2 regions of the Streptomyces sp. NPDC005141 genome follow, and region 2 is predicted to be linked to the other one. Evidence: riboswitches for the same ligand, from Rfam matches in the RefSeq annotation. Region 2 holds a riboswitch; the other holds the start of a gene.
What was found. A riboswitch is a leader RNA that binds a small molecule or an ion and turns the genes downstream of it on or off. The one in region 2 is predicted to bind S-adenosylmethionine.
Positions count from the first base shown of each region.

Region 1: linked by a shared signal. The riboswitch ahead of ACWD68_RS23200 (aminotransferase class V-fold PLP-dependent enzyme) and the one ahead of thrC (threonine synthase) in region 2 are both predicted to bind S-adenosylmethionine.

Region 1 is NZ_JBSFYW010000030.1:32,671-37,032, reverse strand. Features, by position in the region: gene qcrB (cytochrome bc1 complex cytochrome b subunit) at 1-411, shown strand, start outside; gene trpD (anthranilate phosphoribosyltransferase) at 548-1,612, shown strand; SAM riboswitch class IV at 1,700-1,816, shown strand; gene ACWD68_RS23200 (aminotransferase class V-fold PLP-dependent enzyme) at 2,006-3,379, shown strand; gene ACWD68_RS23195 (Lrp/AsnC family transcriptional regulator) at 3,416-3,697, opposite strand; partial or broken gene ACWD68_RS23190 (rhomboid family intramembrane serine protease) at 3,694-4,362, opposite strand, start outside.
Region 2 is NZ_JBSFYW010000013.1:16,355-20,716, forward strand. Features, by position in the region: gene ACWD68_RS12905 (cold-shock protein) at 1-131, opposite strand, end outside; gene ACWD68_RS12910 (MoaD/ThiS family protein) at 573-848, opposite strand; gene thrC (threonine synthase) at 845-2,143, opposite strand; SAM riboswitch class I at 2,159-2,315, opposite strand; gene ACWD68_RS12920 (glucosyl-3-phosphoglycerate synthase) at 2,521-3,465, shown strand; gene ACWD68_RS12925 (alpha,alpha-trehalose-phosphate synthase (UDP-forming)) at 3,544-4,362, shown strand, end outside.

The DNA.
Region 1 (4,362 bases), on a different contig from region 2:
CACCTGTCGATCAACTCGATCACCTGGTTCGTCCGGATCGCGTTCTTCGTCGTGCCGGTGCTCACGTTCATCGCCACCAAGCGGATCTGCCTCGGCCTTCAGCGCCGGGACCGGGACAAGGTGCTGCACGGCCGCGAGTCGGGCATCATCAAGCGCCTGCCGCACGGTGAGTTCATCGAGGTCCACGAGCCGCTCAGCCAGGACGCGCTGCACACGCTCACCGCGCACGAGCAGTACAAGCCGGCCGAGATCGGCCCGGCGGTCGACGAGAACGGTGTCGAGCGCAAGGTCTCGGGCACGCAGAAGCTGCGCGCCAAGATGAGCGAGGGCTTCTACGGGGAGGATAACCAGATCCCCAAGCCCACCGTCGAGGAGTACAAGGAGATCACGAGCGGCCACGGCCACCACTGATCCCCACAGTTCGCCACGGAAAGAGCCCCGTCCATGCAATGGACGGGGCTCTTTGCCGTCTCCCGGGCTGGATAGGGTGGACTCACCCCGCGCAAGGGGTGAGTCCCTCGCGTCACCTACGAACCCAGGAGCGACCATGAGCGCTGTGAACCCCGCTGGAGGCGACACCGCGGCGGTCCGTTCCTGGCCCCAGGTACTGAACGGCCTGCTCGAAGGCCGCGACCAGAGCGCGGACGACACGGCCTGGGCGATGGACCGCATCATGCGCGGCGAGGCGACCGACGCGCAGATCGCCGGGTTCGTGGTGGCCCTGCGGGCCAAGGGCGAGACCGTCCAGGAGATCTCCGGGCTCGTCCGGGCGATGTACGAGCACGCCAATGTGATCGAGGTCCCCGGGCGCACCGTCGACATCGTCGGTACGGGCGGCGACGGCGCGAAGACCGTCAACATCTCCACGATGTCCTCGATCGTGGTGGCCGGCACCGGCGCCAAGGTCGTCAAGCACGGCAACCGGGCCGCGTCCTCCGCGTCCGGCTCGTCGGACGTCCTGGAGAAGCTCGGCGTCAATCTCCAACTGCCGGTGAAGCGGGTCGCCGAGGTGGCCGAAGAGGCCGGGATCACCTTCTGCTTCGCGGTGAAGTTCCACCCGGCGCTGCGTCATGCGGCGGCGGCACGCGGCCAGTTGGGCATCCGGACGACCTTCAACGTGCTCGGCCCGCTGACCAACCCGGCGCGGGTGAAGGCCCAGGCGGTCGGAGTCGCCGACCCCCGCATGGCGCCGATCGTGGCGGGTGTGTTCGCCGAGCGCGGCAACTCCTCGCTGGTCTTCCGCGGCGACGACGGCCTCGACGAACTGACCACCACCGCGGGCTCCCACGTCTGGGTGGTCCGCGACGGCAAGGTCACCGAGGAGCGCTTCGACCCGCGCGACGTCGGTCTCGGCATCGTCCCGGTGGAGGCCCTGCGAGGCGCCGACGCCTCGTACAACGCCGAGGTCGCCCGGCGCCTGCTGGACGGCGAGACCGGGCCCGTACGGGACGCGGTCCTGCTGAACTCGGCGGCGGCCCTGGTGGCCCTGTCACCGACCGGCGCTCCGCTCGCCGACCAGCTCCGCGCCGGAATGGAGAAGGCGGCAGAGGCGATCGACTCCGGGGCCGCGAAGCGCACCCTGGACCGGTGGGTGGCCGCCAGCAACGCCTGATTCCCGGGCGAGGCGACGCGGGGGGCGCAGTCCACGATCCGGACTGCGCCTTGCGCGTCGAAGATCTTCTGGCAAGATGCTGTATCAGGTCATGAGTGACAGCCATGTGGCCCCGGCCGGCTGTCCGGCAACCCTCCGTCCGTGGCGGGGTGCCCCGGGTGAAGACCAGGTCGTAGGCAGCGAGGTCTACGGCAAGCGCGGACCCCTCGCACTCTTTCGAGTGGATGCAACCAGGGGTCCTGGTCGTTCGAGGGAGCCTTCTGTGAGCAAGCGAATGCGATAGGGCGTCGAGCCCCGCCTCCGCACACCCTTTTCACCTTTCCCTGCGCTGAGCCCTGCCTCCGGGCGGCCGGCTCGCGCAGCGATCCCGCCTGCCTCTCACAGGAGCTCGCCATGTCTGTCTCCACCGCTGCCGCCGATCAGTCCGTCTGCCACGACACTTCGGGGGCCCTGCCCGTTCTGGGCCGGGATGTCACCGTCCCGCTCGTCACCGGCGGCGAGGTCACCTACGCCGCCCTCGACTACGCCGCCAGCGCGCCCGCCCTCCAGCGGGTGTGGGACGACGTGGCCGCGTACGCGCCGTACTACGGCAGCGTCCACCGGGGCGCCGGCTACCTCTCGCAGCTGTCCACCGACCTCTTCGAGAACGCCCGCAGGACCGTCGAGGAGTTCCTCGACTGCCGCGCCGGAGACCAGGTGGTCTTCACCCGCTCCACCACCGACTCGCTCAACCTGCTCGCCGCCGCGCTCCCGGCCGACTGCCAGGTCTTCGTCTTCGAGACCGAGCACCACGCCTCGCTGCTGCCCTGGCGCGACGCCCGGGTGACCTACCTGAACGCCCCGCGCACCCCCGGCGAGGCCGTCGCCACGCTGGAGCGCGCCCTCGCCGGCCGTGACCCCCACGGACCGGCCCTGGTCTGTGTCACCGGCGCCTCGAACGTCACCGGGGAGCTGTGGCCGGTGCGTGAGCTGGCCGCCGTCGCGCACGCCCACGGCGCCCGGATCGTCCTCGACGCCGCGCAGCTCGCCCCGCACCACCCGGTGTCGGTCCAGGACCTCGACGTCGACTGGGTCGCCTTCTCCGGGCACAAGCTGTACGCGCCCTTCGGCTCCGGTGTCCTCGCGGGCCGTTCCGACTGGCTGCGCGAGGCCGAGCCGTACCTCGCGGGCGGCGGCGCCAGCCGCAAGGTCTCCCGGCGCGCGGACGGCGGCGTGGACGTGGAGTGGCACCACAGCGCCGCGCGGCACGAGGCGGGCTCGCCGAACGTCATCGGCGCCTACTCGATCGCGTCGGCCTGCAAGGCGCTCACCGAGGAGGGTTTCGACAACCTCGTCGCCCGCGAGCAGCACCTGATCCGCACCGTCCGCGCGGGTCTCGCGGAGGTCCCGGAGGTCCGGGTCCTCTCCCTCTTCGGCGACGACGCCCCGCGGGTCGGCGTCATCTCCTTCGTCGTCGAGGGCTGGAACAGCTCGCACTTCGCTGCCGCGCTCTCCGCCGAGTACGGCATCGGCGTCCGCGACGGCCTCTTCTGCGCCCACCCGCTGGTCCGCACGCTGCTCGGCAGCGACCCGGAGACCCAGGGGGAGTGCGGCGCCCCCGAGGCGGCCCCCGGCGAGAAGTCCCTCAACGCCATCCGCGTCAGCTTCGGCGCCGGTACCCCCGACGAGCACGTGGAGCGTTTCGTCCGCGCGGTGCGTGAGCTGGTCCGGGACGGTGCGCGGTGGCAGTACCGCACCGAGGACGGCCGCTGCGTCCCGGCCGTCTGACGCCCGTGCCCCCGCCCGGAGGCGGTGTCCCGTCGGTCAGGAGTCGAGGCCGATCGCGAACGCCGCCTCCAGGTCGTGCTCCGAGTACGTACGGAACGCCACGTGGGTGTCCGTCGCCTCGACGCCCGGGATCTTGCTGATCTTGCCGGGGATGACGTCCGCCAGGTCGTCGTGGGCCTTGACCCGGACCATCGCGATCAGGTCGTAGGTGCCGGTGACGGAGAAGACCTCGCTGACGCTCTCCAGCGACGCGATCGACTCGGCGATCTCGGGGATCCGGTCCACGCTGGTCTTGATGAGGACGATCGCGGTGATCACGGCTGGTTCTCTCCCTCGGGGGCCACTGCTGGGGATCTCACCCTACTCGCGGTCCACCTGGCCCGGCTGCTGCGCCTGGGGTCCCGGCAGCGCCTCCGCGGAGGGGGCTGCGGTCGTACGGCGCCCGAAGCGCGCCCACGCGTAGACGAAACCCAGAGAGAAGCCCACGAGGTGGGCCAGATAGGCGACCCCGGGACCCGACTCGCTGCGGCCCGCCGCCAGCCACTGCAGGGCGAACCAGAACGGCAGCACCACCCAGGCCGGGAACCGCAGCGGCAGGAAGAACAGGAACGGGAAGAGACTGGTCACCCGGGCCTTGGGGAACAGGTACAGAAACGCGCCGAGCACCGCGGAGATTGCCCCGGAGGCCCCGACCAGGGACTGCTGCGAGCCGGCGTTGGCGGCGGCGTAGCCGAGCAGGGCCAGATATCCGCAGCCCAGGTAGAAGAGGGCGAACTCCACATGGCCCATGCGTTCCTCGGTCATCACCCCGAAGACATAGAAGAAGAGCATGTTGCCCAGGAGGTGGAGCCAGCTGCCGTGGATGAACAGGGCCGTGGCCGGGGTGAGCGCCTCGCGCGGGGCCCCGCCGAAGAGGTCGGACGGCACCACGCCCCAGCGGCGGAAGTACGCCCGCTGGGCGACCAGCAGTTCGTCCCCGGTGC
Region 2 (4,362 bases):
CCCTCTTCAAGGGTGCGGTAGCCGTCCATCTGAATCGCGCTGTAGTGCACGAAGACGTCCGCACCACCGTCGACCGCGATGAAGCCGTACCCCTTCTCCGCGTTGAACCACTTGACGGTGCCCTGAGCCATGCCTAACTCCCCTATTACTGGCCCTTGCACAGATCCACACTTCGCGGATCCGGGTCAGACCTCACCCCCCAACGGTTGGGGGTGTGCGCCGGAACGCGTCGACCGCGGCTGAATGTATCTGTCCAACTGCCGTCTGCAACAGGTCAATCGGACGAGAATTCTGGGCATGGCCGATCACGGATATGCGGAGAATGTGCAAGGATTCAGGGCAAGTCGGGCCCCGTAAATGCCATAAAAGGCTCAAAAAGGCGGGGTACTTTGGCTACTTCTTGTCGGATGCCGGGCGAGAACTCATATGCGTCCGGCATGAAACCAACATCGAAAGCGAAGCGACTTCCCCAACTGTAGCGCGCTCAACCATACAGAATTGCCCCCTCCGTTTCTCTCACGGAGGGGGCAATTCGATGAACTCAGCGTGTTCGGCATTACCGAGGGTAACGATCAGCCCCCGGCGACGGCCGGAATGATCGAGACGCCCACACCGTCCGGGGTCGCCGTCTCCAGGCCCTGCTCGAACCTGACGTCGTCGTCGTTGACGTACACGTTGACGAAGCGGCGCAGCTTGCCCTGGTCGTCCAGAACGCGCGCGGCGATGCCCGTGTGGTTCTTCTCCAGGTCGGCGATGACCTCGGCGAGGGTCGTGCCCTCGGCCGTCACCTCGGCGGCGCCCCCGGTGTAGGTGCGCAGGATGGTGGGGATGCGGACGTTGACGCTCATGATGCGAGGCCAGCCTCTCGGAAGGAGTCGAGGTTCGGGCGGATGGTCGCGGTCAGCCCGGTGTCCGAGGCCACCGCGTCCAGAGTCTTGAGGCCGTCGCCGGTGTTCAGCACGACCGTGGTCAGGGTCGGGTCGAGGAGACCGTTCTCGATCAGCTTGCGGGTGACGCCGACGGTCACGCCGCCGGCCGTCTCCGCGAAGATGCCCTCGGTGCGTGCGAGCAGCTTGATCGCGTCGACGATCTGCTCGTCGTTCACGTCCTCCACGGCACCGCCGGTGCGCCGCGCGATGTCGAGCACGTACGGCCCGTCCGCGGGGTTGCCGATGGCGAGCGACTTGGCGATGGTGTCCGGCTTCTGCGGACGTACGACGTCGTGGCCGGCCTTGTAGGCGACGGACACCGGGGAGCAGCCCTCGGCCTGGGCGCCGAAGATCTTGTACGGCTTGTCCTCGACGAGCCCGAGCTTGATCAGCTCCTGCAGACCCTTGTCGATCTTCGTGAGCTGGGAGCCGGAGGCGATCGGCACGACCAGCTGGTCGGGGAGCCGCCAGCCGAGCTGCTCGCAGATCTCGTACGCCAGCGTCTTGGAGCCCTCGGCGTAGTACGGCCGCAGGTTGACGTTGACGAAGCCCCAGCCCTCGCCGGCCGGGTCACCGATCAGCTCGGAGCAGAAGCGGTTCACGTCGTCGTAGTTGCCCTGGATGCCGACGAGCTCGCCGCCGTAGACCGCGGCCATGACGACCTTGCCCTGCTCCAGGTCGTGCGGGATGAACACGCAGGAGCGGAAGCCGGCGCGGGCCGCCGCGGCGCCCACGGCACCGGCGAGGTTGCCCGTGGAGGAGCAGGAGAGGGTGGTGAAGCCGAAGACGCGGGCCGCTTCGATGGCCTGGGCGACGACGCGGTCCTTGAAGGAGTGCGTCGGGTTGCCGGAGTCGTCCTTGACGAAGAGCTTGCCGGCGTCGACGCCGAGCTCGCGGGCCAGATTGTCGGCCTGGACGAGCTTGGTCCAGCCGGGGTTGATGTTCGGCTTCTGCGCCACGTCCGCGGGGACGGGCAGGAGGGGCGCGTAGCGCCAGATGTTCGCGGGTCCCGCTTCGATGCGCTTGCGGAGTTCTTCGGTCTCGTAGGCCGAGAAGTCGTAGGCGATCTCCAGCGGGCCGAAACACTCCTCGCAGGCGAAGACCGGGCCGAGCGGGACGCGGTGTCCGCACTCGCGGCAGGAGAGCGCCGCTGCCGGGCCGAGGTCCACCGCTTCGGCGGAGTTCGTGGTACTTGCAACTGTCTGCGCAGCCATGGAGGCGAGGCCCTTTCCTCATCTTCCTCACGACGCACTTCGCCGTGAGACGGATTTGGCACCTTCCCGAGCCGGGAGCCTCGCGACGCGATCGACATCGATCGGTACGAGACCGGCTGGAGGGTTGCCGGGGCTTCATCGGGCCGTATCCCTCTGCCCCTCTGGATGAGCGGTATTTGATTGTTGAACTGTTGAACACGATACGCGGCGATGATCCAGGACATGCGATGGTCATCCGCGTTGTTCAAGACTGTAACCGAAGGCCAGGACAGTTGAGATAGTCGTCCGAACCGCGAGACGACGGCAATCCATCTGCCGCTGGCCGCAGCGGGCACGCTGATGAGAGCGTGTGATCAGACAGTGAGGAGCCGCAGACCGTGCTGAAAGACGTCGAAAGCTGGCTGAGCACACGCTCCTGGTCCCTGACCGACCGCCCGCTCCACAAGCTCATGGCCGCGAAACGCTCGACCGGGTCGACGGTCAGCGTCGTGCTGCCCGCGCTCAACGAGGAGGAGACGGTCGGCGAGATCGTCGCGATCATCCGCCACGACCTGATGCAGCAGGTGCCGCTCGTCGACGAGATCGTCGTCGTCGACTCGGGCTCGACCGACCGCACCTCCGCGGTCGCCGCGGCCGCGGGCGCGAGAGTCGTGCACCGCGACGACATCCTCCCGCGGATCCCCGCGGTGCCCGGCAAGGGCGAGGTGCTGTGGCGGTCGCTGCTCGTGACGAGCGGGGACATCGTCTGTTTCATCGACGCGGACCTCAGGGAGTTCTCGTCCGACTTCGTCATCGGAATCGTGGGCCCGCTGCTCACCGACCCCGGTGTCGATCTGGTCAAGGCCATGTACGACCGCCCCCTGGGCGGCGCCTCGGGACAGGGCGGCCGGGTCACCGAGCTGATGGCCCGCCCCCTGCTGAACATGCACTGGCCGCAGCTCGCGGGCTTCGTCCAGCCGCTCGGCGGCGAGTACGCGGCCCGTCGCTCCCTGCTCGAACAGCTCCCGTTCCCCGTCGGCTACGGCGTGGAACTGGGCATGCTCGTCGACGCCCTGCACCTGGTGGGCCTGGACGCCCTCGCCCAGGTCGACGTCGGTGTCCGCAAGCACCGCCACCAGGACGGCCAGGCCCTGGGCCGGATGGCCGCCGCGATCTACCGCACCGCCCAGCTCCGGCTGGCCCGCGGTCACCTGATCCGTCCCGCCCTCACCCAGTTCGAGCGCGGCCGGGACGGTTTCCAGCCGCGCACGTACTCGGTGGACACGGAGGAAAGGCCCCCGATGAGCGAAATCTCCGAGTACCAGCGGCGCAAAGCCGCGTAGACCAGCCCTCCCGGCCCGCGATCGCATACGGCCGAAGGGAACGTTTGAGCGTTTCGACACGGGGCTAGGTTTCGAGGCATGGCTTCAACGCACGGTGCCCACCGGATTCTGGTCGCGTCCAACCGCGGCCCGATCACCTACGAGGTACGGGAGGACGGTTCGCTGCACGCCCGGCGCGGCGGCGGCGGCCTCGTCTCGGGCCTCTCCGCGATCGGGCCCGACGCGGACGCCCTATGGGTGTGCTCGGCCCTCGGCGACGGCGACCGGGAGGCCGTCGCGCGCGGAGTCGGCGAGGACGGCGTGCGGATGCTGGCCATCGACGCCGAGGTGCACGCCGACGCCTACAACGGCATCGCCAACTCCGTGCTGTGGTTCGTCCACCACATGCTGTACCAGACCCCGCTGGAGCCGGTCTTCGACGCGGAGTTCCGGCGCCAGTGGGCCGCGTACCGGACCTACAACCGCGCCTTCGCCGAGGCGCTGGCCGAGGAGGCCTCCGAGGGAGCGGCGGTGCTGGTCCAGGACTACCACCTGTGTCTGGTGCCGGGGATGCTCCGCGAGCTGCGCCCCGACCTGCGCATCGGCCACTTCTCCCACACGCCGTGGGCGCCCGAGGACTACTTCCGGATGCTCCCCGACGACATCCGGGCGGAACTCGTGGGCGGCATGCTCGGCGCGGACCGGGTGGCGTTCCTGACCTGGCGATGGGCGACGGCCTTCATGCGCTGCGCGGAGGAAGCCGACCCCGAGCGCTACGCCGCGACCTGGCCCTCGGGCGCCCCCCGGGCGATCGAGCACCTGGACGGCGCCCGGCCGCCCGTGCGCGAGACCCTCGTCGGCGTGCACGGCCTCGGCGCGGACGCCGAGTTCCTGCGCGAACGCTCCCACCGGGAGGAC